4 regions of the Paenibacillus sp. JT31N7 genome follow, and region 2 is predicted to be linked to each of the others. Evidence: riboswitches for the same ligand, from Rfam matches in the RefSeq annotation. Region 2 holds a riboswitch; each other region holds the start of a gene.
What was found. A riboswitch is a leader RNA that binds a small molecule or an ion and turns the genes downstream of it on or off. The one in region 2 is predicted to bind cobalamin.

Region 1 (7,395 bases), on a different contig from region 2:
CTACTTGAACGCCGCGGTCGGAACCGTAAACGTTCAGGACGTCTTCTACCGCTTCCCGGATCATTTTGCGGGGAACGGGGTTGATCGCCGCCTCGCCTACCGGAACGGGCAGACCCGGTTTCGTGACCCGGCCTACTCCGATTCCGCCGTCAATGACGATCCCCGGTTCCGGCAGCCACTTTACCTCGGTAATAATCCGGGCGCCGTGAGTCGCATCGGGGTCGTCGCCCCCGTCTTTGATCGTCTCGGCCGAAGCCGATTCCTCTCCAACCGAACAGGCCGTCATCGTAAACGTGACGACCTCCCCGATTGGCAGCCGGATCGTCGCTTCGCTTTGCAGCTCCTGCTCGATCAGCGCGGTCAGAGCCGCCTTGGCCGTAGCCGCGGCACAGGAGCCTGTCGTGTAGCCGTGGCGGAGCGGTTTGGCTGCCTGCTCTTCCATAGGCGTAAGCTTACCCCCGCTTCTCTGCCATCAGAGACAGCGCATTGACTGCCGCCACCGCGACCGGGCTGCCTCCTTTGCGGCCGATATTCGTAATGAACGGCACGTCGAGCTGAAGCAGCTCTTCTTTGGATTCCGCTGCGGATACGAAACCGACCGGAACGCCTACGATAAGCCCCGGACGCGCTTCGCCTTCCTTGACCAGACGGATCAGCTCAAGCAAAGCCGTAGGAGCATTCCCGATGGCGAAAATCCCGCCTTCCGCTTCACGGATCGCCTTGCGGACCGAAATAATCGCGCGCGTCGTGTTCAGCCTTTTGGCCTCTTCCATCACATCGGGGTCGGATATGTAGACGTTGACTTTGCCGCCGAATTTCTCGATGCGGGGTTTGCTGATCCCCACCTGCACCATCTGAACGTCCGCCACGACCGTGCGTCCCGCGCGGATCGCTTCAATCCCGGCTTCTATGGCACGGGGATGAAAAACAAGGCTGCGGCCCAGCTCGAAATCGGCCGATGCGTGAATGACCCGCTGGACAACCGGGTACTGCTCCTCGGTAAAGTCGTGAGAACCCAGCTCCTCCGTAATCATTTCAAAACTTTTCGCTTCTATTTCCTGCGGCTGAACCGTCAGCGGTTTAAATTCGGTACGAAAGTCCATTAGGTAGATACCTCCTGCAAAAGATCGGCGGCCGCTTTCAGCACGCCCTCATAATCGGAAAAATGAATGCCGTATTCCAGGCCCGGACGGCCGATCACGATCGTCTCGATCCCCATCTCCAGAGCCGCTTCGAGCTTCTCGTCCACCGCGCCGACTTTTCCGCTTTCTTTGGTAATCATCAGCGTCACGCCGTAATGCGCATAAAGCGCTTTGTTAAGCTCCTTGGAAAAAGGCCCCTGCATCGCCACGATATTGCGCTGCTCGATCCCCAGCTCCTCGCACTTCTCCATATTGTCGAGACGCGGGAGCATGCGGGCGACGAGCCTCACGTCCGGCAGCCCGCCAAGACGCCGGGCGAAAATATGCAGCGTCTTGCTGCCCGTCGTCAGCATGACAACGCCGCCGCGCACGGCCGCCAGCTCGGCGGCGTGCGCGTAATCGTCCGCAAACACGATGCCGGGCCGGACCAACAGGTCCGACCCTTCACGTTCGTAGCGGACGTACGGCACAGCCGCCGCTTTCGACGCCGCCATGGCGTTGCGCGAAGCTTCCTCGGCGAAGGGATGGCTCGCGTCTACGACGAGCGAGACCTCTTCGCGCCGGATGAGCGCCGCCAGGGCTTCGGCGTCGAGGCGTCCGACGGCGGCGGCGAGGCCGGCGTCGGTCAGGCTCTTGGCGGCGCTGTCGGTGACGACCGTCGCCAGCACGCGGTGCCCGGCCTGCGCCAGCAGCACCCCGAGCTCGCGGGCGTCGCTCGTCCCGGCCAGGAGGAGGATCATCGTCCGCCCTCCCTGGTGGTCGTGCCTGCGGCTACAGGGCCCGCCGCAGGGGACGCTGCCGCAGACTGCGCCGCTTCGACGCCTGTGGCATCGTCGGCCTCGCCTGCGGCACGGCAGCCGTCCGCGTGGCCGTCTTCGCGATCGTGCGCATGACTGTGCTCGTGGTTATGCGCCTGCCGCTCATGGTCGTGATTATGGCTATGGTCATGCTCATGACTGTGCGCATGTTGCTCATGGCTGTGGTCATGATCGTGCGCATGTCCTTGAACGTGTTCGTTTTCGTGTTCATGTCCGTGATCGTGCTCATGGTCATGGTGGTGATGGTGGTCATGATGGTGATCATGATCATGGTCGTGATGATGGTGATGATCGATATGTTTCATCGCTTCCAAACGGAAGGAACACATATCGCAGTTCATTTTTACCTCGTCCTGAAGCGCCTCGCCCGCGCGATCGCGGAGGATGCCGCCGAGAATCGGATCAAGGCCGAAATAATCGGTCATCTCGAACGTACAATCGGGATAGCGCAGGGAGAAGTCAAGCAGCATGCCTTCCATCCGTTTGATCAGAATCCCCGTAAAAAGAAAATACGGAAGCACGATGACTTTCTTCGCGCCCAATCTCAGGCAGCGTTCGATGCCGTTTTCCAGAAGCGGCGCCGTTACGCCGATAAATGCCGTTTCCACCCAGGGAATCTGAAGCTTTTCCCAGAGCAGGCGGGAAATTTTGAACAGCTCGCTGTTCGCATCGGGATCGCTGCTTCCGCGTCCGACAACCAGCACGGCGGTATCCCCCGGCGTTTCCTCACGGAACCGGTCCGCCCCGCCCAATCTTGCCGTCATGATGTCCACTACACCCTCATGTACGCCGATAGGCCGTCCGTAAATGAACTGCACGCCCGGGTAACGCTCTTTCGCTTCGTCAATGGCACCCGGAATATGAATTTTGGCATGACCGGCGGAAAATAAAATGATCGGCACCACGGCAATCCGTGTGGCTCCTCGGTTGACGCAAGTCTGTATCCCTTGCGGAATGGTCGGTTTTTCAAGCTCCAGAAAACAGGTTTCGATAATGGCCTGCTCCATCGTTTCGGCGAGCCGGCTTACAAACGCCCGGACCTCGCTGTTCCCTTCCGCGTCACGGCTTCCGTGACCTACAAACAGTACCGCATCCATCGGTTCTGCCTCCTTTTTTGTATACCTGTATTTGAATGAAGCCTCTTATTACGGGATCGTTAATCTCCGCACAAAGCGTTTTCGATTTGAAAAGCGGGGACTTCCCGGTGCCGGTAGCCCTCCAGCTCTTTTACGCGGGCAAAAAACTTGTGGAACCGTTCGTTCGGGTGCCCTTCGTTCTGATACTTGGCGACGATCCGCTCTATGGTCTCGACCAGCTTGTCCGGCTCGATGCCTTCCGCAACGGGCTGCGCCGCGTGGGCATTGCGGCCGACGGTTTTCCCTCCGAGGAACAAATCAAACTTCTCCCGGCGGTACACGATGCCGATATCTTCCTTCACCGCGCCGTAACAGGCCATTCCGCAGCCGTTGAAACCGATTTTCATCTCTTTGGGTACGGCCGCCCCGCCCAGAAGACCGTGAAGCTCCTCCGCATACGGCACGGCGTCGCCCTTATCCATATTGCAGAAGTCGCAGGCTTTGATCTGGACCACATCGCCGACCGGAGCCAGCAGAAGCCCTTCGCCGCGAAGCCGCTTCGTTACGGAATCGGGATCATCGGTCCGCAGCTTGACGAGCAGCTGATGATGGGGCGTATATTCCATCGTTCCTTTATCGCCGACGGCATCCGCGAGGACCATCAGCTGTTTGGCTGTGAGGTTTTTGTTCGCAAGTCCGGGGCTGACGGCGAACTCGAGAATAGCCTGCTGGCGGAAAAACCCGCTTGGGGAATCGGAGGAAGAAGCCCCGCCGCGCTCGCCCGTCACGAGACGGAGCGCTTCTTCCGCAAGCTCAAAAGCGGTCGGAGCCGGAGTCCCGACGGAAGCCGCAGGTGCGGCAGGCGGACGGACGGCGACCGCAACCGCCGAATCTCCGTACTCCCCGGCCTTCGAAGCCACCGGCGTATCGTACGCGGACCTTGTCCCGGCCGATTGAATACGGACCGGCAAATCTTCACGGTCGTAGTCGTCGGTAGTGCCGGTTCCCTCGGCTTCCGGGCTGTATTCGCCGTAACCGTCGTCCCCGTATTCGTCATCGTCGAAGAAGGACGGCAGGACGGTGCCGCCGGCTTCCCGCTCTTCCGCGGACCGCAAAGCGGCACCGGACTGTTCCGTCAGGGCCGATGCAGTTTCCGTGCCGGTTTCGTCTTCCTGCTCCAGAGCCCACGGCTCGGCCTCACGCCGCAGACGCTCGTGAGGACGCAGGGGCTGGATATCGCTGTCCAGCGTGTATTTACGCTGATAGCCCCTCGGCGTAATCATGAGCCCCTCATAGTTGCGGGTGGCGGAGTTGCCGATGATCACCGTGGTGAGCATACCGATGTCATGCTCCAGCATCTGGGCAAGCGTCGTCAGCACGACGTGCTCCCTGTCGCGGTAGGCGCTTTTGACGATACCCACCGGAGTATCCGGAGAGCGGTGTTTCAGCAAAATCTGCTGCGTCTCCACAATCTGCCGGGTTCGCCTCCCGCTCCGCGGATTGTACAGCGCGATGACGAAATCGGCGGATGCGGCCGCCTCGACTCTGCGCCGGATGAGATCCCACGGCGTCAGGTGATCGCTGAGGCTGATGGTGCACGCGTCGTGCATCACGGGCGCTCCCAGCAGCGAAGCGCATGAGTTGATCGCCGAGATGCCGGGTACGATTTCGACTTCCACGCCATTGCTCGGCTTCCAGCCTTTCTCGATCAGCACCTCGTAAACGAGACCCGCCATGCCGTATACGCCCGCATCGCCGCTCGATATAACGGCCACCTTGTGCCCCGCCTCCGCTTGTCTGACGGCTTCCTGCGCGCGGCTTACTTCCTCGGTCATCCCCGTACGCACGACCTGTTTGCCGTCGATCAGGCTGCGGATCAGATCCACGTAAGTGTTATAGCCAATAATGACTTCGCTTTCCGAAATCGCCTCGCGTGCGCGTTTTGTAATATGGGCTTCGTCTCCGGGGCCAAATCCGATGATAAGCAGTTTACCGGCCATTCCCATTCCTCCTCTTCCCTGTAAAGAAAGCTGCAGCGTTCCGCTGTGCAGCCGTTATCGTGCGGTCCGGCCTTCATGCGTCGTACAGGCGGACCTTGTATATGCACGGCGGTGCCCTTGCAGGCGTACCTGCCGTTTGCCCTCTCCATCTCGTGCGGACAATAAAAAAAGCATTTCTATCCTCCTCGGATAGAAATGCTTCGAACTTTCGAGCCATTAAGCGGGAATATCCCGCATATGCTTCCAACCCGCACAGTCCGCCGGTCACGGGCAGTCTTGTACGCCCACGTCCGGCAAGCCGCCGTTGGCAGCAGATTCAGCCGTTCTCAACACCTCCCTAAATCCTCGTAGGTTATCTAGTGTTATTCAAACAGGCAGGTCTCCTGGCTCAGAGCTTTCTTCGGCGCCTTCCCGGAAAATCCAGTGACGTTAATGCCGAAAAAAATTTTCCCCTGCGATTGCAGGGGGCTCCTTACAGTGGCGGGTCCGCGTCGGTCTTTCACCGAACTTCCCGTTTTAAGCCGAACCCTGTTCTTAAGGACTGTCTGATCCGTTCGAATGGGCTCCGCACCTGTTTTTACCATATTCGATTGTGTTCTGTTCATCATAACATCCGGTCAAAGAACTTGTCTATGCCGATAAAACGCTCCCCTTACCCGAGCAGATAAACCCTGGCTTCATAGGGCCTCAATTTGAGGACGCGGGTATCTTCACCGGAGACGGGATCGTAATTCGAAATGAGAAGCTCCGCGTCTTCCCCCTCTCCCAGCTCATCCGGCCATGTAAACTCCGGCGTTCCGTCGAAAAAGTTCAGAACCGCCAGCAGCTTCTCCCCGTCCAGCGTCCGTGTATACGCATAAATTTCCGTGTCCAGCGGAAGCAGCAGCTTGTACTCGCCGTAAACGACAACGGGGTGCTTTTTGCGAAGCGCGATCAGGTTCCGGTAATAGTGGTAGATGGAATGGGGATCGGCTGCCGCTGCCGCCGCGTTAATCTCTTGGTAATTCCGGTTGACCTTGATCCACGGCTCCCCTGTCGTAAATCCGGCGTTCGCCGTATCGTCCCACTGCATGGGGGTGCGGGCATTGTCCCGGCTTTTTTTCCAGATGGCTTTCATGATTTCGTCCTGGGGCTTGCCGAGCAGCTCCGCCTGCTTATAGTAATTGATCGTTTCCACATCGCGGTAATCGCCGATCAGATCGAACGCGACATTGGTCATGCCGATTTCTTCTCCTTGAAAAATATACGGGGTCCCCTCCAGCGTCAGGAGAAACGTGGCCAGCATTTTGGCGGATTCCACCCGGTACCGGCCGTCATCTCCGAACCTCGAAACGGGACGGGGCTGATCGTGATTGCCGAGATAATTGGCGTTCCAGCCTTTATCGTGAAGGACCGTCTGCCAGCGGCTCATCACTTTTTTCAGCTCCGGCAGAGTCCATGGCTTCGACTCCCATTTGCCCGTACCGGCGGAAGCCGCATCCAGATTCATATGCTCGAACTGGAAAACCATGTTCAGCTCATGGCGCTCGTCCCCCACGTAATCCAGCGCCTGCTCCGGACCCAGTCCGGATGTTTCGCCTACCGTCATGATGTCATAATCGAACAGCACCCGGTCATGAAGCTTTTGCAGCAGCGTATGTACCTTTTCCAGATTGGAAAAAAGCTGATAAGCCTGCACAACGGGCAAGTGCTTGGGATTATCGGCATCCGGCAGCCCCTGCGCTTTTACGATATGAGCGATGGCATCGAAGCGAAAACCGTCGACTCCCTTGCCGAGCCACCAATGCACCATCCGGAACAGCTCGTCGACCATCGCCTCGTTCTCCCAGTTGAGGTCGGGCTGATGCTTCGAATACAGATGCATGTAATACTCGTCCGTCTCCGGGTCGTGCTCCCAGACGCTTCCGCTGAAATAAGACTCCCAGTTGTTCGGAAAAAGCCCCTTTGCCCCCTTTCTCCAGATGTAATAGTCGCGTTTGGGATTATCCCGGGAAGAGCGCGCTTCTTTAAACCAGGCATGCTGGTCGGAGGTATGGTTCAGCACAAGATCCATCATGATTTTCAGCCCGCGCTTGCGCGCTTCCAGAAGCAGCTCGTCGAAATCCTCCATCGTGCCGTACTGCGGATCAATCGCGTAGTAATCGCTGATATCATAGCCGTTGTCCGCACCCGGCGAACGGTAGACGGGACACAGCCAGATGACGTTGACGCCCAGCTCCGCAAGATAATCCAGCTTGGAAATGATCCCGCGAAGGTCTCCTCGGCCGTCTCCGTCCGAGTCCTTGAAGCTGGACGGATAAATTTGATACACGACACTTTCTTTCCACCATGTTTTGTTCAATTAAGTTCTCTCCTCTCT
Region 2 (7,395 bases):
GGACCGTTCCGTCGATATCACCGCGGCTCCGCGGCCTCAGAGGCCAACCCATGCGTGCGCGCTCGCTGACCACGGTTCCGTATGTATTGCGTCCGCCCAGCTCGATGCCGAGCGCCCCGGCAACCGCCGACTCCGGAATCCCGCTGTTCGGGCTCGGATGAAGCCGGGCGAACCGGCCTATCGAGCGGGCCGCCCGGGAAGCGCTCATCCGCGGCTGTACGGCCGCGGCCAGAATCAGCAGGATTCCCGTCAGTCTCGCCGGAATCCAATTCATCACGTCGTCCCATCGCGCGGAGGCCCAGCCGAAATGAATATATCGCTCGTTCTTGTAGCCGACCATGGAGTCCAGCGTATTCGCCGCCCGGTACAGCATCGCCAGAGGCGCTCCGCCGATAAGGGCGTAGAACAGCGGCGAAACGACTCCGTCGACGGTGTTCTCGGCGACTGTTTCCACGACGGCGCGCGTCAGCTCGCCCTCGTCCAGGTGCTTCGTGTCGCGCCCGACGATATAGCCGGTATATGTGCGCGCGGCGGCCAAATCTCCGGCGGCAAGGGGCACCGCTACCAGCCGAGCGGCGTCTTTTAAGCCTTTGACGGCTATCGTCGTCGAAATGAACCACGTCGTCACCGCGTATCCCAGCCACGGATGAATCGCCGCGGCTGCGGCCGTTGCGGCCGTCATAACGGCAAATGCGGCCAGCATGACGGCTGCGGCCAAGACAATTCCCCGCCGCTTCAAGGAGCGCGGTGACAGAGCGGCCGCTTGTCCGTCTGCCTTGTCCGCCTTAGCGCCGGTCTCAAGCGGCACGCCGTCTCCAGACCCGGTCTCGGCTCCCGCCTCGGCCGGGACTCCTCCGGCGCATTCTGACGCGCTCTCCCGCGATGCGGGCTCCTTTCTCAGCTTCCGTTCCAGAAAGCTGATCAGACTCCCGATGCGGATCACCGGATGCGTCGGCCACTTCGGGTCGCCGATCACTAGGTCGACGGCAATGGCCGCCAGCATCATCCATAAGATTTCTTTTAGCGAATAAAAAATCATGAGTTCCCTCTATTCAAACCGGTAAGCCCGGCTTTTCAGCTCGACCGGTATCCCGGCGGTCACCAGAAAAACCCGGCCGCAAACTTGTGCCAGCCGCTGATTCATCCGGCCGGCCAGATCTCGGTACAGACGCCCGAGGGGATACTCGGGCACAATGCCGCTCCCCACTTCGTTCGTGACGAGAACGAGCGGTCCCTCGTAAGCCTCAACCGTCCGGACAAGCTCATCCACGGCGGAATTCACCTGTTCCGCCGCATCCGGCGAAGACTCCGCCTGCAGCAGGTGATTGGAAAGCCACAGCGTCAGGCAGTCCACCAGGACGACGCCCGGGCCCCTGCTGCCGCTGCACGCTTTCAGTACGGCGGACAGCTCCACCGGCTCTTCCGCCGTAATCCAAGGGAAGCCGGACTGCTCGCGCTGCGTGCGGTGCAGAGCGATACGCTGCCGCATCTCCTCGTCCCAGATCTGGGCCGTAGCGAGATAAGTCCCGTGAGAGGCCAGCCGCGAGGACAGCTGCTCGGCAAACGAGCTTTTGCCGCTTCTGGCGCCGCCTGTCACGAGGACAGCTCCCGTTCCCGGGGTAAGATCATGTGCCAGATCCATCAGCCCCGCGACACTCCGGCGCTTTCGAAGGAAGCCATCTCGCGCATGATTTTGCCCGCCGCATCCATGAGCGTGAAGCAGAGCGCAGCCCCGGTCCCTTCTCCCAGTCTCATATCCATATGAAGCATGGGGCTGAGCCCGACCGCTTCCAGCATCCGTCCGTGGCCCTGCTCGTGTGACTGATGAGAGGCGATCATATACGGCTGGGACTCCGGAGCCAGCCGTGAAGCAACCAGCGCGGCGGCCGAAGAGATGAAACCGTCGATCACGACCGGACAAGCGTTCTTGGCCGCACCGAGTATGACTCCGGTCAGACCCGCGATTTCGAGGCCGCCGACTTTCGCCAGCACATCGAGCGCATCGTCCGCATCCGGCTTGTTGACCTCGATGGCTCTGCGGATAACTTCCTGCTTGTGCAGCCAGCGGGCATCGTCGATGCCCGTTCCGCGTCCTACCGCGTCTTCTACGGCGACGCCCCCGAGCACGCTCAGCAGCGCGGAACTGGCCGTGGTGTTGCCGATCCCCATCTCCCCGGTCGCCAGAACCCGCACCCCGCGTCCGGCCAGTCCGTCTGCGACTTCAATTCCGGCGCGGATGGCCTGGAGAGCCTCTTCCCGGGTCATGGCGGCTTCCCGGGCCATATTGGCCGTGCCATTCCGGACTTTGCGGGAGAGGAGGTCCGGATGCTCCAGGTCGGCGTTGACGCCGATATCGACGCACACGACTTCCGCTCCCGCATGCCGGGCCAGCACATTGACGGCCGCGCCGCCCTGCAGGAAGTTCATCACCATCTGGCGGGTCACTTCCTGCGGAAACGCGCTGACGCCTTCTTCGCAGACGCCGTGGTCGGCCGCCATGACGACGATGGCCTTGCGGCTCATATCGGGCGTAACTTCTCCGGCAATCCCCGCAAGCCGGCGTGCCATATCCTCCAGTTTGCCGAGGCTTCCCGGCGGTTTGGTCAGATTATCGAGATGAACGGATGCCGCATCCATCGCTTCCTGACTGAGAGGGCGAATGGCGCGGATTACATCCTGAAGTTCGTTCATGTTTGTTCCTCCTCGGTATGTAGTGTATGTCGGTATGTATGTAAACCGCCCCCTGCGGGCGGTCAGGATTCATGCGTTTTAATCTCCCCGTCGCAGCAGGATTTGAGGAATGCCGTGATCCGGATGCTCCAGGACGATCGGTTCCGTCCCGTAGACGTCCCGGATCAGCTCGCTTCTCATAATCTCCTCCGGCGTACCGATCGATACGCCTTCTCCCTCATGAACGACGAGAAGCCGTTCGCAGTAAAGAGCGGCCAGGTTCAGATCGTGAAGGACGGCGACCACCGTCAGTCCTACTTCACGCTGCCACTGCCGCACGTAGTCCATCAGCTGCATCTGGTAGCCGATGTCCAGATAAGTCGTGGGCTCGTCGAGCAGCAGGAGGCGGGGTTCCTGAGCCATCACCTTGGCCAGCGCCACGCGCTGCTTCTGGCCTCCGCTCAAGTTCTCCACTGTCCGGTCGGCCAGCGACTCCAGATCGAGCCGCCGCATAATCCGGTCGACTAGTGCGGCGGCGTCCTCCCGGTCTTCTCCGAGCCAGTTCTGGAAAGGGAACCTGCCCATTTCGACCACCTCACGGACGGTGAAACCGAGCGGAGGCAGCGCATCCTGCTGAAGCACGGCAAGCCAGCGGGCGAGCTCCTTACGGGAGTAGCCCGCGACTTCCTTCCCCTGGAGAAGAATACGGCCCTCCGTAAGAGGGTCAACGCCGGAAACAAGCCTCAGCAGGGTCGATTTCCCGCTTCCGTTGGGCCCGATAATGCCGAAAAATTCGCCGGGCTTCACCTCGAAACGGATATCTTTGAGCACGCGGGTTCCGCCGAAACTTTTGCCCGCACCCTGCACTTCGATGATCGGTTTCATCAGCTTCTCCCCCATTTTTTCTGTTTGCGCAGCAGATATGCGAAGAACGGCGCACCCAGAAACGCGGTGATGACGCCCAGAGGGATCTCCGTCGGGCTTAGAAGCGTCCGTGCCAGCGTGTCGGCCCACAAGACGTAGATGGCTCCGCCTACGGCGGAAAGCGGCACGATCAGCCGGTAATCCGGGCCGGCGATAAGACGGATCAGATGAGGCACGATCAGTCCGACAAACCCGATTACGCCGGATACGGAAACGGCGGCAGCCGTCACTAGTGTAGCGGTGATCAGAACGACTAGCTTCGTCCGCTCGACATGGATGCCCAGATGGGCGGCCTGACGTTCCCCGAGCGCCAGCAGGTTGAGTGTCCGCGCATAGCTGTAAAGCACAACGAAGGTTACGATAAAATAAGGGAGGAGAACGGTTGTATACGACCAGCCTTTCATGGCTAGGCTTCCCATCAGCCAGAAAATGATTTCGTTAACGACTTGCTTGGACATCGACACGAGAAAAGAAACCACGGAGCCGAGAAACGCTTGCATCACGACGCCGGAGAGCAGCAGCGTCTCCATACGGATTTTGCCGTCGGTCTGGGCCAGACGCAATACGATCCAGAGCGAAACGGCGCCTGTGGCAAAACCGACGACCGGTATCGTCCACGTCCCGAAAAACGTCGTTTGCAGACCGAAGTAAATGACGAACGCCGCGCCGACGCTCGTTCCGCTGCTTACCCCAAGCGTATACGGGTCCGCAAGCGGATTGCGCAGGACGCCTTGAAAAGCGGCTCCCGCTATGGAAAGGGAGGCTCCGACAAGGATGGCCAGCATCACGCGCGGCAGCCTTACCTTCATAATAATCTGCTCCGAGGATACGGGCCAGTCCGGCGTGATTCGGTCTCCGATCCAAGGCAGCTTGCTCCCCAGAATCGAAGCGATCTGACTCACCGGCAGATGGGCCGAGCCCAGCGAAAGACTCAGCACAATAGAAAGAAGAAGGAGTAAAACTCCTACTCCTCCCCAAAGTCCCCATCTAGGTTTCATTTATTTCACCAGGTCCGGATAAATGGCTTTAGCCATTTGCAGGAGTCCCTCTGTCAGACGCGGTCCCGGACGGGTCAGCGTATTCTGGTCGAGACCGATCACCTGGTTGTTTTTAACGGCATTGATTTCGTTCCACCCGCTGCGTCCGCGAATGAGTTCTTCAAGACTTTTCTTCGTTTTGTCATCCACGACGTCTTTGGCGAATAAAATAACGTCCGGATTCTGCTGGATGATTTTCTCCTCGCTGATCTGCTTCCAGCCCGTAATGTCGGAAGCGACATTGACACCGCCTGCCAGTGTGATGAGCTCATCCATGAATTCGCCCTTGCCGACTGTCCAGCCCGGTGAGAATTCGATATAGACTTTTTTCTTCTTGTCCGCCGCTACGGTTTTGACGGCATCCGTTACTTTCTGACGGTCTTCTTTCATTTTCGCGGCGACTTTTTCCGCCTGTTCCTGATGGTCGGTAATCTGGCCGTAGAGCTGAATATTTTTCATGACGTCGTCAAGTGTCTTAGGCTCCACTTTGAATACGTTGATGCCCATGGCGCGCAGCTTTTCGACCGATTCTTTTTTCATGGAAACGCCTGTAAAAACAACGTCGGCTCCCGACGCGATAACCGATTCCTGGTTAGGCTGCGTAATTCCGCCCATTTTCGGCTTATTTTTCGCTTCCGCCGGATAATCGTCAAAATCGGACACGCCGACGATCTTATCGCCCAGGCCGATCGCAAAAAGAGCTTCCGTCTCGGCCGGTGAAACCGACACGATTTTCTCGGGCGCTTTCTCGAACGTAAATTCCTTGCCAGTCGCATCGGTCACTTTCAGAGGATACTGCGTTTTCTTCGCGTTCGTTTGCGGAGCGGTGCTTGCCGCCGGAGAGGCCGAGCCCGCCGTTCCGTTATCCGTACTTTTGCTGCCGCAAGCTGCCAGACCGACGGCCAGCGTCAAAACAAGCAGCAGCAGAGCGTATTTATAACCCTTGGCTGTTCTTCGTTCGTTGTTCATGTTCTTTACTCCCTTACTGGTTTAGTTTGACTTGAGGTTGTCCCACGATGTTCGCGCATGTCAACAAAAAATCCCCTCTATCCGGAGATAGAGGGGATAACTTTCAGAATCACGAGTGAAACGGCCGTCAGTCGGACGTCCTTTCCGGTTTCGCGCGATCCTCTCCTCGAAGGATATTGTGCTGCAAACCGGCAGGCAGGTCTCCTGACTTACGGATGGTTAACCGTCTTGCCTTCCCATCCGCGTGCGGACAGTGGCATCGTAAGACGAACTCCGTATTACAGTGGCGGGACCGTGCCGGATTTGCACCGGCTTCCCTTTTCACCCTGGGCTTTGGCTCCGCTGGGAGACGCCGCTTCGGGACCTGACGGTAAACGTATGAGGTTGGGCCTTCAAGTTCATCCCCCATTATAGGCCAAGCGGCGCCGGAAAGACAAGGACTTTAGTCACCACACCGCGTGCAGCTCCCGGCACGGCCGGCACGTCACGATTTGGCGGCGATCTTCTTGAGCACCTCGAACGACTGCTCGGGATTGCGGCTGTTCACCGCCATGAAAGCGACGAGCCCTTTGCCTTCCAAGCCGTTATCCTTCATCCACTTGGAATACTGGAGCGGAATGCCGTACAGATGCGTCTCCTTCTTGGGCTCTTCGGGCGGATTCTTTTTCTTGCCGCCAGGTTCAATCGTCGCCTCGAGCACGCCCTCCGGATAGTCCTCCTGCTTGAAATGCTCTTCCAGCGGCAAAAATGCCCCTTCGGCCGCATAAATCTTAAACTGCTCTTCCGGGATGATCAGGATACCGTGATTGCCGTACCCCATTTCGACGATCATCTTCTCATTGGAAAAAAGCGGGGACGTACTCAAATAGATCGACGGCTTGTCCCCCACAAGCGCTTTCAACGAATTTTCAAGCTTAAAAGCGGCATCGACCGGTATGCCTTCACGGGCCATCATAAAGATGGAAACATCCGCTTTGGGCTGGGCCTTCCCGCACCCGGAAACCAAGACGGTGAATAATAAAAGCAGTACCGCAGCCGGAAACCAGCGTTTCTGTGTCATCGTAACCCCTCCGTTGCCTGATAGCTGTGCAAACGCTGCAAAAAAGCCGGCATTTACCGGCTCTTCTGGACTAAATTCATATATTCGTTAATCTTATGATCAAGAAGCATACTCATTTCAATTACAGACTCGGAAGTCATAGCCTCACCGGACTGGACCATCTGCTCCAGTCTGTTCCGCATAAACTGAATTTCTTCTTCCAGGTGAAAGAGGGAGGCTAATTTGACAGGTCGTTTCGATAACCAGCGTTGATCGGAAACGTCATGGCTGTACCAACCCGAGTTGTCGGCCAGACGATATTCTAAATAAGCCATACATATCCCTCCTTTACCCTAAAGATATCAGTTTTTTCCGATTCTGAAAACTATTTTTTGGGACAAGTCTTTACAAATTTTTCACAAAAGACCCAATACGGTCCAAAGCCTCGTTCAGCTGTGAAACGGAAGTCGCATAGGAGCACCGGACGAAGCCTTCTCCGCCGTTGCCGAACACCTGTCCCGGCACGGCCGCCACCTTCACTTCGGTCAGAAGGCGCTGAGCGAACTCTTCCGAGCTGAGGCCTGTCGAAGCGATGGAAGGGAACGCGTAGAACGCGCCCTGAGGCTCGTGGCAGTCGAGACCGATCTGCCGGAAGCCTTGAACCACCAGGCGCCGGCGCTGGTTGTAGGACTCGATCATCCGGTCTTTCTCCTCCAGTCCGTTGCGGAGCGCCTCAAGAGCGGCAATCTGACCCAT
Region 3 (7,395 bases), on a different contig from region 2:
GGCGGTACGGGGCTTGGCTTGTCGATCAGCAGGAAGCTGGTCGAGCTGATGGGAGGCGAAATCGGCGTCGAGAGCGAAGAGGGCGCCGGCTCCACCTTTTTCTTTACCTTGTACTCCGGTTTGGGCAGTGCGGAGACTTCAGACCCCGATCCCGGCATCCCCGAGGCGTCAGCCGCCCCGGTTCCGTCTCTTCCGGAGGCGCAGCCTGTGCCTTTGCGGGTGCTCATTGCGGACGATCATCCGATGAACCGGATGCTGCTTCATACGTTAACCGGCAAGCTGGGGTTCTCCGCGGATGTCGTGAACAGCGGTGCGGAGGCCGTACAGGCTGCAGGTGAGGGTGCGTACGATATCATTTTTATGGACGTGCAGATGCCCGTTATGGACGGGTTCGAGGCGACTCGTCTCATTCGCGAGAAATATGGGGAGAACCCGGTATCTCCCGTCATTATTGCCGTAACCGCGTTTGCCAGAGAGGAAGACAAAGAGCAGTGCCTGGCATCCGGGATGAACGATTATATCAGCAAACCGGTCCTTTCGGGTGAGCTTAAACGTCTGCTTGCCGAGTGGTCCGCCCGGATAAAAGAATGATAGAAACCATGAAAACCCGCCGTGAAGCGGGTTTTTTCTTTGTAAAGGCCGAATTACCGGGTCTATCCGCACCGGGGGCGATTTGTGAAGTCGCGCATAATGTTTTATAATTAGCTACATTTAAACCTACAATAGATTAGCCGCGTACAATAGTTTAGGTGAATACGTCAGTATATTACTGGAGGAATCTTCATGCAGTTTATTAATCAGGCAGCGGTTCAGCAGGTTCTTGATCTGCTAAAAGGCCAAGACCTGTACATTCATCTGGAAATGACGAACGGGGCTTACGCTTCCCATCTGGATCAGTCCAAGCATACGGCCTCGACGTTTATCCGCAATTCCAAGATCCGTTATCTGCAGGGTTCCATTGCCGGAAACGGTCCCTACAGGGTAGGGCTTAAAATGGAAGAGGGCTGGGTTTATTCCGAGGGTCTTACCCACTGGGACGAAACGGAGACGGAGAGACTGATACTGTCGGGGCATGATAAGGACGGCAAGCTCGTCGTTTCGCTGCAGCTGAGCCGCGCCCCTTTTTAACTTACAAAGAGAGAAGGTAGATGGAGATGGAACGACACATACTGGTCGTCCTGCCGCATCCCGATGACGAAGCGTTCAGCGTATCCGGTACGCTTGCAGGCCATATACGGCAGGGAACCCCGGTGACTTACGCATGCTTGACTCTGGGAGAGATGGGACGCAACATGGGAAATCCCCTTACGGCCAACCGCGTAACGCTGCCTGAAATCCGCAAAGCCGAGCTTGAGGAATCGTGCCGGTCAATCGGAATACAGGATCTGCGCATGCTGGGCTTTCACGATAAAACGATTGAATTCGAAGACCGCGAACTGCTCGTCGGCAAAATCCGCGGACTCATCGAGGAGCTGAATCCTTCGCTGGTGATTACGTTCTACCCGGGCTACAGCGTGCATCCGGACCATGACGCAACGGGTACGGCCGTGATTGATGCGGTTCAAAGAATGCCCCTTGAAGAGAGACCGGTCGTTCACTGCATCGCTTTTTCCAAAGGATGCGAAGAGGTGCTCGGCAAAGCGGATATCGTGAACGATGTCAGACCGTATCTGGGACAGAAGCTGGGCTCGATACTTGCCCACAGCTCCCAGTTCCAGCTGAACGGACAGTTGAGCGGCAAATCCGCGAACGATGAAGAGGTGCAGAACCGGTTCGGCCGCGAGCGGTTATGGACCTACCGGTTTCAATAAGGGTCGTGCGAAGGCGGAAGCCGTCGCACGACCGCCGAAGAGCCGTCAAGGAACAGTCGTACCGTTCCTTGACGGTCTTTTTTGCGTTATTCGAGGGAGAGGGCAGCCAGAGCGTTTGCCGCGTCGCTTTCCAGCAGTTCCTTCAGCTCGTAAGCGGGATAAGAGCCGTCCGCATACATCCGGTTGAATACTTTGGCGTGAAATTCGACCGCTCTCAGCAGATGCTTCACAAAGGTTGCCCGGAGGCGGGGAGTCGCCGTTTCCGTAAGGGCGCAGGCGTAGCTTCGGACAGCGGTTTTAGCAAAACCGAGAAGTTGACCCGTTTCCAGGACGGGCAGCTCGGGCTTTTTAGTCCTGGAGGCGACAAGCGTTTCGGGATAGTACGCAAGCAGTTCTTTCAGGTTCTGCTCCAAGGTTTGTATCGCCTCTCTGAACAGCGTTCGAAGCCCTTCGTCCGTAAGCGTCGGCAATTTTTGCTTAAAAGCGATCAGTTGTCCGGTTTGAAGGCTCACAAGCTCGTGAAGCTCCAAGGTTTCGTGCCAGGCGAGATGCTTGGGGACCTTTGACAGGCTCATCTTCTCAGACTCCGTTCGCGGTGGGTTATGACAGCCTATGTCGAAGAGCGGAAATTCGCAAGTTGTCAGTACCTCCAGACGGAAGATCAAGTTAACAGAAGAGTTAATGGGGAATAGTTGATTGTTAAATATTTAATACCTATCTGGGATACGAGAACGATGCTAAAATATTTTTAACCTTAATTAAGGAGCCCTCGGAGTGCCGAATAATAGCCACTTTATTTCAAAAACGGTTTTAATAGCAGAAAAAGCCGGATTAAAGGACATTACCCCTCTCGAGCTTGGTAATGGCGGGAACCTGATCGTTCATTTGGCCCCGTATCCGATTGTGGCCCGAATAGCCACTGTGCTTTCAAAAGATGATGCAGATTATGCGTATAAGGTACTTGACCGTGAATTAAGGGCAGCCCGTCATCTCCATTCCAAGGGTGTGCCAGTGCTATTGCCAACTGATCGTACGGATGCAGGACCATACGATATTGGCGGCACATGGATGACGTTTTGGAAGTATGTTCCCCCCACAGAACTGCAATGCCCTTCGCCAAGCGAAGCAGTTGAACTGGTTAATAGACTTTCACTGGCACTGAAAGATTTTACCGGCGAGATTCCTCTGCTTGGTGTTTGGGAGCGGACATGTCAATCGGCTTTTAGATTAATGAAGCTTCCGGATCAGCGTATACAAGATCTGCTAAATGTGTTCTTCGCGATTGATAAACAGATGCGTCTCGAAACAAGCTTGCTAATACCGTCTCACGGAGATGCCCATTCAAGAAACTTATTACCGAGTCCTGAAGGCTGGGTCTGGTCGGACTTTGAAGATTTATCCTGGATGCCCGCATACTGGGATTTGGCTTCATTTGTAGGCAATCTTGCCTTATTCAACGGAATTCAGGAGCCAACCTTTCAATATATCTGGAGTCAGATAAATAATCAGGCCGATAAGCAAGCTTTTGGATTTGCTGTTACCGCACGCATACTTATGTCCACTTTAGGTAACTTGGATTTCGCACTTTCAGGCAACGGGGATTTGGAATTTGCTTATAAACAGCTTGAACGAGCAAAAGAGTTTATTAATCAAATAAACCTGATTATGGAAGGGGAATAGCGGAGTCATAACCCGTCGCGGCTCCACTATAGTTCGAAGTTTGGCGGGCCCGCCTTACCGGTACACATGCTTGCCCGTTTGCTCCGGTCATTTGCCAAAACGCCGGATTTGGACTACTATTAACCGTGAAGTTGTGTGGCATAGATGCTTTTCTTAAGACAAGTGAATATCAAACATTCTTTATCAAACAGGTTCCGGTTCTTTCTCTGGGGAGAGGGAACGGATTAAAAGGGAAGTTCGGTGCAATTCCGATACGGACCCGCCACTGTAAGGGGAAAGGGGAGAATCCCCCGGCCGAAGCGCATCACGTCACTGGTTAATCCGGGAAGGCGCGCATAGGATTCCCGAGTCAGGAGACCTGCCTGTTTACCGGTAACTTCATTCCTACGCGGATATAGGATGGCGTTGATGCGAATGTTCTCCCTAATCGTCAGGGTCCTTCTGCTTTCATCTGCTAAAAGAAGGAATCCGGGCGTATTCATGCGATGAACCCGAACATCCTGCCTCCGGCGGGATGTTTTTATTTGTTTCGGATGTATTTACGCCTCCGGCCATACAGGCAAAATAAAGTCCGCCGCATTTTAACCGTACTAATTACGCATAAGAAAATAGGCAGCTCGTAACAAAAAATGTTCAAACGGGCCGGGGAGGAAAACGGATGTATTACGGAGTTAAATTAAATACGAATTATAAAACCCTCTGGCAGGAGGGCATGAAGGACTGGGACGGAAATCTTCCCGTACGGATGACGGATGACGTCAAGGAAGAAGGGTTCTGGAACGCTTTTATGAAAAAGAAGGAACAATCCGGGGTGGATTCCTGGGTCGCCGACCTGCGCAAGGAGCTGATTTCTTTTATCGATCCCGGCGAGGATGTGCTGGAAATCGGTCCCGGCTGGGGAAACTATACATTCGAAGCGGCCGAGAAAGCGGGTTCCCTCACCTGCGTCGACAGCTCCGAGAGCGTGCTTGCTTTCCTGAAAGCCGCAGCGGAGCGGAAGGGCTGGAATCATGTAAACTTCGTGCATGCCAAGTGGGAAGAACTTCCCGAGGTGGAGCGAGCCGACGTGGTATTCGGCGTCAATTGTTACTATCGGATGCAGGAGATCGATCGCGCGCTTCTGCATATCAACAACACGGCGAAGCGTCTTGGAATCGCGGGCATGGTTAGCGGTCCCGAAAGACCGCATTACAAAGACATCCAGGAGCAGTTGGGCTGCAGGATCAAGTTTCAACGCAGAGATTACATCCATTTGCACAATCTGCTTTACGAGCTGGGAATCGATGCGAACTGTAAAATCGTCAACCTGCACAAAACATACGCCTACGATACGGAGGAAGAGCTGCTGAAAGACAACCTGAGCGCGGTTTTGGACAAGGAGTATGACCGCAAGAAGGCGGTTGACCTGTTATACGCTTATGTACGTGAAGAAGACGGCAAGCTGATTTACCCGCACCATTTCAAAGCGGCACTCCTTTACTGGAAGCCGGAAAAACGGTTGGAACCTGCCGACCTGCCCACGGAAGTGAAGCGGTTGGTGCAGGTTTAAATCAGACCCCGCTGAAGCATTTGCCCGGTAACGCGATTTCGCGTGCCGGGATTTTTTTGTCTTCACGACCGGACAAGGGAAGGGCTTGTCATAGATTCGGACAGACTCGCATAGGGATGAATAACGGGAATCGTTTGAGGGAGAAGTCTTTTTTGTTGAAAAACGTAATAATTACGATTAAAATAAAGTGACTGCTGCAAAAAGGAGGGGAGATCGTGCATTTCGACGGAACAAGCAGAAGGATGAGGAAAAGAAACCTGATGGTTATCGCAGCGGGAAGTTTCCTGGCTGTACTGGCCTGGCAAGCCTTACGGACAGGAAATGCGGTTTTGCCGGACCCCTCGGTCATCCGGCTGTTCAAGACGATGTTCATCGGCATCGTGCTCGAAGCGGTTCCTTTTATTATGCTGGGTGTGGTGCTTTCCTCGTTCATGCAGGTCTATATCCCGGAGACGTGGATCCGTAAAGCGATCCCCCGGAACCCTTTTCTCGGACTCGTGTTCGCCTGCCTGCTCGGCATTCTGTTTCCGATTTGCGAGTGCGGTATGATTCCGGTCGTCCGGCGGCTGATCAACAAGGGAATGCCGCTCTACATAGGGGTAGTCGTCATTCTGGTAGGCCCTATCGTCAATCCGGTTGTCTATGCGGCTACGTACACGGCCTTCCGGATGAATCCCGAAATGCTGTACGCCCGGATGGGGCTGGCCCTGGGAGCGGGCGCATTTATCGGCTTGTTCGTCTACGCGTTTATAAACAAAAATCCTCTGAAACACAGCCTGAAATCGCTGTACGCCGGAAACGGACAAGACTGCACGCACGTGCAGGGGGGCGGTAAATTCGTTACGATGATGGGTCACGCGGGCGGGGAATTTTTCGATATGGGGAAATATCTTATTTTCGGCTCTCTAATCACGGCCGTTATTCAGGCGTTTGTGCCGAGAGGCGATTTGTCGGCGCTGGGGGAGGGGGAGGTGCTTCCCCATCTGTTTATGATGGGATTTGCCTATATTTTGTCGCTCTGTTCCACCTCGGACGCATTTGTCGCTTCTTCCTTTCTCCAGACGTTTTCCAAAGGTTCTCTGCTCACGTTTCTCGTTTTCGGTCCCATGCTCGATTTTAAAAGCACGCTGATGCTTCTATCCGTTTTCAAAACGAAGTTTGTCCTGCTGCTTGCCGCAGTAATAACGGTGACCGTGTTTGCCGGTTCTGTTATGGTCGAGCACCTATTTTTCAAATAAGGATTTGAATTCGGGAGGTGGACCGGGTGGAAGACAGGCGCGTTTACGCCTTCCATTATTTTATCAGGGCGGCGATTCTATGCGGGTTTTCGTTTTATATCGTTTATCTCGTCAAAACGGGCAGTATGCCGCATTATTTGGCGCCCCGCCTGGTACCGTACGTCAAAGCTTCGGCGATTGCCCTGTTCGTGCTGGCCGTGATCCAGATTTATCTGGCTCTGCAGCCCGCCGCAGGCGGGGAACTCGACTGCGGATGCGAGCCCGATGTACGGAAATCGAAGCTTTCGCACGGTGCGGCTTATTCCTTGTTCCTTTTACCGCTGCTGCTCGGCTTTCTGCTGCCCGACCGGATAACGGGGAGCGATATCGTTCAGGTTAAAGGGATTCAATTGAATACCTCCAACCTCCAGACGCAGAGGAACGAAGGTCCCCGGGACGATCCTCCCCACAAGCAACTATCATCAGGGGAAGCAAGTCAGGGCGAGGGAGATACGGAAGAAGCCAAGCTTAAGGAGATGTTCAAAGGCAGCCGGTTTACGGAAGAGTACGCGAAGCTGGCCATGCGGCTTTATCAAAACAAAACCATTCTTATCGGTGAGAAAGGCTTTATGGAGACGCTGACGGCAGTAGATCTGTTCGCCGGGAATTTTGCGGGGAAACAAATGGAAATCAGCGGCTTCGTTTACCGGGAGGACGGCATGCCCAAAAACCAGTTCGTCGTCGCAAGACTGACGATGCAGTGCTGCTCGGCCGATGCATCCCCGTACGGCGTTATCGTGGAGGCTCCGGGTGCGGAATCGTATCCCAAGGACGCATGGGTGACGGTGAAAGGCACGATCCGAAAGTCCGTCTACGAAAATAAAGACGTGATGAAGCTGGAGGGAGCCGTTATCCAAAAAATCAAAGAGCCTTCGTCCCCCTACGTGTATCCGTATGCCGGTGATTTCGCAGATCTGGGGAAGTAGAGGCTAGGGCAAAAACAAAAACCGCTTTCCGACGGAAGGCGGTTTTGTGCGGTGCAAGAGCCGGTAGGGGGAAGGTAACTTGGCGGGGAGACACGATCAACAGAATTGGGAGCAGGTGCAAGAAAACCGTTCCGTACGGCGCAAGGTTTCCA
Region 4 (7,395 bases), on a different contig from region 2:
CTGCTGCAGCTTCCATCTGCTGCGGACGGCAAGCAGCAGTTCCGTGACGTCGCGAAGAGCGCTTGGTACGCCGACGTCATCGCCCGCTCCTACAGCGCGGGGCTCGTCTCCGGCGTCACGGATGACCGCTTCATGCCGGACGAGCCCATCACGCGCGAGCAGATGGCCGCCATGCTGGTACGCGCCTTCGCTTACGGCAGCGGCATAACGCCGGACGGGCTTCCCGTGCCGAAGACGGCTTCTTTCGCCGACGAAGGCACGGCGGGGACCTGGGCGGTGCCGTTTATGCGGAAGGCCGCCGGGCTCGGTCTGATCGACGGCTATGAAGACGGCACATTCAAGCCGTTGAACGGCGCCACGCGGGCGGAATCCGCAAGCGTGATTTACAAGCTGAGCGCGCGCGAGTACTGATTTTTCACGGCTGGTCTGTTTTCTGTATGAAACGGGAGAGGGGCAAGAGCTTCGCCGGAAATTTTGGGAGCTGCGGCTGATGCTCGGGAATCGCCCGGCATGATCTGAAATAACACGAAACAACCGGAAACAACCGGAAACGACCGGGAAAAACCGGGAATATCGGGTTATTATCCGACATTATCGTAGGTACTCCGTATTTTTCGAATGCTCTCGGGGTACCTCGCACAAACCTTTCGTTAAGAACCGTTCTCGGGCTTCGATCCGAGGGCGGTTTTTTGGCTTCAGAGCATGGCGCGGTAATCTGTGCGGGCCCGAGGGGCATTTTAAAGAAAAGCGATATTTACAGTGCGGTCAGGCTGTACGGGTCGGCAAAGGAAAAACGAGGAATATACTTAGGAACGGCCTTGAGAGGGAATAAAGAGTGATGAAGACGCGAAGGAAGGGAAAGGTCGGGGACTTTTTCGGGGCGCCGATCGTCTTTTGCAGGTTGAACTCTCCGTTTGTTATGGGTATGATGGAATACAAATACCGAATTGGACTGCGGCAGCGATTTCCGATAAGAAAGAAAGGTTGATCCGGATGGAGAACAAAAGCGGCACAACTAATACCAATTTCATTAAAAACATCGTGATCGAAGATCTTAACGAAGGCCGTGTAGATACGGTCGTCACGCGTTTTCCGCCCGAACCGAACGGGTATCTGCATATCGGGCACGCGAAGTCGATCTGCCTGAACTTCGAACTCGCGGACGAATTCCGGGGCAAGACGAACCTGCGTTTCGACGATACGAATCCCGCCAAGGAAGACGAGGAGTTCGTCAGAGCGATCAAGGAAGACGTGCAGTGGCTGGGCTTTGAATGGGACGGCCTCTTTTTCGCTTCCGATTACTTCGACTATATGTACGAAAAAGCGCAGTTTTTGATCCGCAAAGGAAAAGCCTACGTGTGCCAGCTTAATGCGGATCAAATCCGTGAAGGCCGCGGAACGCTTACGGAGCCGGGCAAGGAAAGCCCGTACCGGGACCGTCCGGCGGAAGAAAGCCTGGATTTGTTCGAGCGCATGCGCAAAGGCGAGTTTAAGGACGGGGAAATGGTCCTCCGGGCGAAAATCAACATGGCTTCGCCGAATATCAACCTGCGCGATCCGGTCATTTACCGTATTTCGCACGCGCATCATCACCGCACCGGGGATGCCTGGCGCATCTACCCGATGTATGCTTTCGCGCATCCGTTGGAAGATGCCTACGAAGCGGTTACCCACTCCATCTGTACCCTGGAGTTCGAGGACCAGCGTCCGCTTTACGACTGGGTCATCCAGGAGTGCGAAACGGAACATGTACCGCATCAATACGAATTCGCCAAGCTGAAGCTGACGGATACGATCATGGGCAAACGCTATCTGAAGCAGATGGTGGACGAAGGGGTTGTGGACGGTTGGGACGATCCCCGCATGCCGACGGTTTCGGGGCTGCGCCGCCGGGGCTTTACGCCGGAATCGATCCGCAATTTCTGCCGCGAAATCGGCGTGACGAAGAGCGACAGCACGGTCGATGTGAAATACCTGGATCATTTTATCCGGGAAGATTTAAAATTGAAGGCTCCGCGCACGATGGGCATTCTAAAACCGCTGAAGGTGGTTATTACGAATTATCCCGAAGGCCAGGTTGAAATGCTGGACGCGGAAATCAACTCGGAGAACCCGGAGATGGGCGTCCGCCAAATTCCGTTTTCACGGGAGATTTATATCGAGCAGGACGATTTCATGGAAAATCCGCCGAGCAAATATTTCCGTTTATTTCCCGGCAACGAAGTGCGTTTGAAGCACGCCTACTTCATCAAATGCGAAGAAGCGGTTAAGGATGAAGCGGGTAACGTGATCGAGCTCCGCTGCACCTACGATCCCGAAACGAAGAGCGGTAGCGGGTTTACCGGCCGCAAAGTGAAGGGGACGATCCACTGGGTGGAAGCGAGCCGCGCCGTGCCTGCCGAGTTCCGGCTCTACGAGCCGCTGGTCCTTCCGGAACAGGAGGAGAAGGAAGAAGGAAGTACATTCCTCGACCGGATCAATCCGAATTCTCTGGAGCTTCTGAACGGCTTTGTGGAGGAGAACATGAAGGATGCGGAGGGCAACGATAAGTTCCAGTTTTTCCGCCACGGGTACTTCAATGTAGACCCTAAAGCCTCCACGAAGGACCATCTGGTCTTCAATTTGACGGTATCGCTGAAAAGCTCTTTCGATATCAAGAAAGCTTAAGCATCGCATCGGGAAAAGAGCGCGGCCCGGGTTTTAACGGCCGCACAAACGGGCTTTGCCCGGCTCGGTTCGAGACCTAACAAAAAGCAGGTACAGGAGAAATTCCTGACCTGCTTTTTTTTGCGTCGGCGAGAACCGGCTAGCTCTTCGCGGCAGCCGCTTGAAGCCGGGCCGTGAGCAGCTCCCCGAAGGCATCGGCGCTCCTTGGCGGGCCGGAGCCTTCCCGCAGCGCACGGGGAAGGGACTGCCACAGCCGGAGAAGCAGGGGCAGTTCCAGACCGATGCGTTCGATGGTCTCCGTCTCCGCGAAAACCTGCTCGGGCGTCCCCTGCAGCAGACATGCGCCCTTGTCCATGACCAGCACTTGGTCCGCCCACGTGTAGGCCAGGTCCATGTCATGGGTCGCCATGACCACGGTGACGCCGCTCCGCCCGATGTCCGCCAGCTCATCCAGCAGCAGCCGTTCCGACGCGCGGTCGAGATACGCCGTCGGCTCGTCGAGCAGCAGCAGGCTCGGCTCCAGCACGAGAACGCCGGCCAGAGTGACGCGCTTCTTCTGCCCGAGGCTGAGGTGATGGATAGGGGTGTGGGCGAGCTGTTCCAGGCCCATTCTTTCCAATACCGCCCCGGTCCGGACGCGGATTTCCGGCTCGGGAACGCCGGCGTTCCGCAAGCCGTAGGAGACGTCCTCGTACGGCGTACCGAGAATGAGCTGCTGCTCGGGGTCCTGGAACACGAGCCCCACCTGTCTGCGAAGCTCTTGCAGATCCTTACGTTTGTAGGACACAGGAGCACCCTTCCAGCGAACGGTTCCGGATTGCGGCCGGTGAATGCCGACGGCATGCAGGAAAAACGTCGATTTGCCGGAGCCGTTATGTCCGCAAAGCGCGATGTTCCGGCCGGCCGGAATCGTTAGGCTGAGTCCGTCCAGGGCCTTTTTTCCGGTGCCGGGATAGCTGTAGACGACGCCCGCCAGTTCCATAATCGGGTTCTGATTCTGATCTGGATTCGGATTCATGCGAGTCCCCTCCATTTCAGCCAAATCTGTGCTGCCGTCAGCATAAGAATCCCCATCACGCCTTCGGCTTTGTAGCGACGCGGGACGGGGGCCGCTTCATAGGGGGCAAGTTCGATCTGTTCCGTGAAGCCGCGGGAAGTGAGCCCGTAGGTTAGGCCACGGTAACGCTGCATCGTCCGGCCGAACAGATGAACGATCAGCAGAGCGGTATCGCGCAGCCCGCCCAAGAATCCGTTCTGGCCGCCCCGGCAGCGCTGGGCGGTCCGCATACCGTGAGCCGTATCGGCGAGCAAAAAAATGAAGCGATACATAATCAGGGTCAGCTCGATCACGATCTGAGGAACGCGGATTTTTTTCATCACCTGAAGAATTTCCAGCAAGGGTGTCGTGAACAAAACAAACTGCAGACAAGCCAGACAGGCGGAAACCCGCATAAACAGTTCCGCCGTGCGGGCTAAAGATTCCCCCGTGACATAAACGGTCCACGAACCGGCCGTTCCGATGGTCCACCCCGAAGAAAGGGGGGTCCCGGTCCCCGTATTTCTTCCGAATTCGAGCAGAAGAGCCGGAAGGCCGGCGGCGAAAAACAGCAGAGATCCGCCGTAAACGAGCCAGTAAAGCTTGCCGGGAACACGCGCATAAAGCAGGGACCAAAAGGTGATCCAGCCGAACACAGCCGCTTGAACCGGCGGCGTCCCGACATAGGACAGGATAAAGAGGCAGGCGGCGAATCCGCACTTCCAGACGGGGGAGATTCCCCGGAAAGCGTTGGCATAAGAAATCGTGTCAATCCGCTTGAGCATCATGCCTTGGGTTTCGGTTTGGAGGCTTTCCCCTTATACAGGCCGATCACATACCCGATAAAACCGGCCCCGAGCGCAGCCTGCAGTGCGAAAAGCATGCTTTCGGTTTCAGCCGGAGGCTCCATCAGCGACGCGAACCAGGGCTCGTAATCCGGAGCGATTTCTTGAATCGCTTCTTCCGCGGCTCCGTCCGCTCCCCCGAACTCTCCTTGGACGAAAACGAGCGGCAGCACGGCAAGCAGGACGACCGCAACCAGAATCCACACATTCTTTTTCCACGTTTTCATGAACGGTCAGCTCCCTTCAAATTGCGCTGCAGAGCGGAAATTTCATGCGGCGTGTAGGCTTGCAGCCAGCCCAGAACCAGTACCGTCAGCAATCCTTCGCTGATGGCGAGCGGAATCTGAGTCACGGCGAAAATGCCCGCAAATTTGGCGAAAGACGCGAGCATGCCGCCCTCGGCTGCGGGAAATGCCACTGCAAGCTGCACGGAAGTGACCAGATAGGTGGTCAGATCGGCAAGCGCGGCTCCCGTAAAGACGGAGAGCTTCTGCCTGCCCGTCGATTTGATCATGAGCTTGTACACGGCATAGCCGACAAACGGTCCCGCAACAGCCATGGAGAATGCGTTGGCACCCAGTGTCGTAAGACCGCCGTGGGCCAGCAGGAGGGCTTGGAAGAGAAGGACGACGGAGCCGAGGACACTCATGGGGAGCGGTCCGAACAAGATGGCTCCGAGTCCGGTACCTGTCGGGTGGGAGCTGCTCCCCGTAACGGAGGGGATTTTCAGGGCGGACAGAACGAACGTAAAGGCGCCGGCCAGGCCCAACATAAGCTTGAGTTCCGGCGTTTCTTTTGTAATTCGGACCAGAGCGCGGACGCCCAGAATGAAGAATGGCAGGAAGACAACCCACCAGAATAAGGCCCAGAAGGGCGGCAAAAATCCCTCCATGATATGCATGGCGTAAGCCGATTCCGGCTCGTTTATCAGGAAAAAGCAGACGATTCCGGCTATAAGCAGGAAAGACGCCAGGGGTTTGCGGATATTCATCGGAAATCCTCCTTTATGATGTGGGGCCGCCTTAATTGGCGGTGATGCGGCAGAACGGGGTTTTACCCGGCTGTGCTTTCGAACGCTGATTCTTTACACCGGCGGCCAGGCTGCCGGCTCCGCAAGCTCTTTCCGATGATTCCGATCCGGCGGTTTCCGGTCCCGGGCCTCTTTTCCGCACACAAAAAAAGACATCCTTCCCTTCGCACGGGAACACGATGTCTTATGCACGCAACAAAAAAAGTTTGCGATCTCAAACACCTCCCTATTCCTCGTAGGTCGTATCAGTGCTGTCAAAACAGGCAGGTCTCCTGGCTCGGGGCGTCCATACCGGCGCCTTCCCGGAACGTCTTAGTTCCAGTGGCTTCTTGCCGGATGTGAATGAGAGTGTTTCCCCTTACAGTGGCGGGACCGCGACGGCATTTCACCGTTCTTCCCTTTTAAATTTTAGAGTGTCTCTAAAATACCTGTTTCCACAAATATGCGGTTTTCCGTGATAATACTACAGGATGTCCCAAACCTTGTCAATTGCGGAAAAGGCGTGATTTTCAAGGCAGAAAGGCTGTCGGAATCCGCTTCGCGGGCTCTCTTTTAGCTGTTTTTTGCAATCGCTGTCTTTTAATTGGGCAAAAGAAAAACGAGAGGGGTTGGCCCGCCCTCTCGCGTAAAGTATTTTTATCGAATCAAAGCCTGAATTGCAAATCCGACTTATAGAACGAAAATGCCGACTACGCCCGTTACGATTCCCGTCAGGGCAACCATACCGGCTGTGAACCAGAGAACCCGCGCAGGAAAAGCCTTGCGCACCATAATCAGGGACGGCAGGCTAACGGCGGGCAGCGTCATGATAAGCGCGGCGGCCGGGCCCGTACCCAGTCCCAGGGCCATCATCGTTTTGGCAATCGGGATTTCCGCGGCGGTCGGGATGACGAACAGGGTTCCGGCCAAAGCGAGCCCGATCAAGGCGACGAGGCTGTTGCCGATCGCGGGGTCAAGGGCCGGGAACAGCCAGGCGCGTACGGCGCCGAGAATGAACACGGCGATGAAGTAAACGGGAACCACGGTCCAGAACATCGTCCAGAGCGCTTTTAGCCAGCGGACGACAACCGGTCCGGACTGCGGCTGCATAGCCGGCGTCTTCGGAAGCTCGCCGGTCACTACCTCGTCCTTCTTGACGAGGCGCTCCGCCCAGTACGAGACGCCGAACACGAGCACGATCCCTGCGGCTATTCTCAGGACGGCGAATTTCCAGCCGAGCACGAAGCCCATGAAAATGATCGTTGCCGGGTTCAGTACCGGGTTGCCGATCCAGAAGGCGAGAGCCGACCCGATGGAGCCCGACTGCTTGCGCATGCCGACCGCTACCGGAGCGGCGCAGCAGGAGCACATCATGCCGGGCATGGCGCTAAGGCCGCCGGCTACCGTGCTGCCGAAGGTGCGCTTGCCGAATACCCGCTTCAGCCAGTCCTGCGGGATCAGCACCTGAAGCAGAGAGCCGAGGACGATGCCGAGAATCGCGGCTTTCCAGACGGCTTTGAAATAGACGACGGAGTAGTCCCAAGCCGCGGCCAGCGAAGGCTCGGCGGTGCCGGCGAGAATCGACTTCCCGATGTCATGCTTGGCGGCCGCGGTAAGAGCTTTGTGGAAGTATGGCTCCCACTTTACGTAAAACAATCCGCCTATGAGAATGGCGATAAATAAAAAAGGCTTCCAGTAAGCAGTCCGCTGTCTGCTTTTGGTGGAAGCCGGAATTGGAGTTGTATTCACGTGATGTCCCACCTTTCTAAATCCACTTGCAACTATACCATAGTCACTGGGGAAAAAGAATGGCTTTCTTCTGTCAGTAATATGTAAAG

Region 1: linked by a shared signal. The riboswitch ahead of cobJ (precorrin-3B C(17)-methyltransferase) and the one ahead of AC58P5_RS13405 (ABC transporter substrate-binding protein) in region 2 are both predicted to bind cobalamin.
Region 3: linked by a shared signal. The riboswitch ahead of AC58P5_RS03740 (class I SAM-dependent methyltransferase) and the one ahead of AC58P5_RS13405 (ABC transporter substrate-binding protein) in region 2 are both predicted to bind cobalamin.
Region 4: linked by a shared signal. The riboswitch ahead of AC58P5_RS20195 (energy-coupling factor ABC transporter permease) and the one ahead of AC58P5_RS13405 (ABC transporter substrate-binding protein) in region 2 are both predicted to bind cobalamin.

The regions. Positions count from the first base shown of each region.
Region 1 is NZ_JCAUAT010000001.1:2,148,077-2,155,471, forward strand. It holds gene AC58P5_RS09740 (cobalt-precorrin-5B (C(1))-methyltransferase) at 1-442, opposite strand, end outside; gene AC58P5_RS09745 (precorrin-8X methylmutase) at 453-1,103, opposite strand; gene cobK (precorrin-6A reductase) at 1,103-1,882, opposite strand; gene AC58P5_RS09755 (sirohydrochlorin chelatase) at 1,879-3,057, opposite strand; gene cobJ (precorrin-3B C(17)-methyltransferase) at 3,117-5,036, opposite strand; cobalamin riboswitch at 5,393-5,583, opposite strand; gene AC58P5_RS09765 (glycoside hydrolase family 13 protein) at 5,689-7,377, opposite strand.
Region 2 is NZ_JCAUAT010000002.1:687,302-694,696, forward strand. It holds gene cbiB (adenosylcobinamide-phosphate synthase CbiB) at 1-1,039, opposite strand, end outside; gene cobU (bifunctional adenosylcobinamide kinase/adenosylcobinamide-phosphate guanylyltransferase) at 1,049-1,642, opposite strand; gene cobT (nicotinate-nucleotide--dimethylbenzimidazole phosphoribosyltransferase) at 1,642-2,691, opposite strand; gene AC58P5_RS13395 (ABC transporter ATP-binding protein) at 2,770-3,555, opposite strand; gene AC58P5_RS13400 (FecCD family ABC transporter permease) at 3,555-4,592, opposite strand; gene AC58P5_RS13405 (ABC transporter substrate-binding protein) at 4,593-5,600, opposite strand; cobalamin riboswitch at 5,778-5,983, opposite strand; gene AC58P5_RS13410 (hypothetical protein) at 6,085-6,660, opposite strand; gene AC58P5_RS13415 (aspartyl-phosphate phosphatase Spo0E family protein) at 6,714-6,974, opposite strand; gene AC58P5_RS13420 (aminotransferase class I/II-fold pyridoxal phosphate-dependent enzyme) at 7,045-7,395, opposite strand, start outside.
Region 3 is NZ_JCAUAT010000001.1:888,117-895,511, reverse strand. It holds gene AC58P5_RS03765 (PAS domain S-box protein) at 1-591, shown strand, start outside; gene AC58P5_RS03760 (YojF family protein) at 784-1,128, shown strand; gene bshB2 (bacillithiol biosynthesis deacetylase BshB2) at 1,155-1,811, shown strand; gene AC58P5_RS03750 (spore coat protein) at 1,898-2,386, opposite strand; gene AC58P5_RS03745 (phosphotransferase) at 2,586-3,491, shown strand; cobalamin riboswitch at 3,664-3,871, shown strand; gene AC58P5_RS03740 (class I SAM-dependent methyltransferase) at 4,150-5,040, shown strand; gene AC58P5_RS03735 (permease) at 5,256-6,278, shown strand; gene AC58P5_RS03730 (TIGR03943 family putative permease subunit) at 6,305-7,243, shown strand.
Region 4 is NZ_JCAUAT010000004.1:339,567-346,961, forward strand. It holds gene AC58P5_RS20170 (S8 family serine peptidase) at 1-411, shown strand, start outside; gene AC58P5_RS20175 (glutamine--tRNA ligase/YqeY domain fusion protein) at 994-2,667, shown strand; gene AC58P5_RS20180 (energy-coupling factor ABC transporter ATP-binding protein) at 2,807-3,685, opposite strand; gene cbiQ (cobalt ECF transporter T component CbiQ) at 3,682-4,491, opposite strand; gene AC58P5_RS20190 (energy-coupling factor ABC transporter substrate-binding protein) at 4,488-4,775, opposite strand; gene AC58P5_RS20195 (energy-coupling factor ABC transporter permease) at 4,772-5,539, opposite strand; cobalamin riboswitch at 5,824-6,025, opposite strand; gene AC58P5_RS20200 (permease) at 6,248-7,306, opposite strand.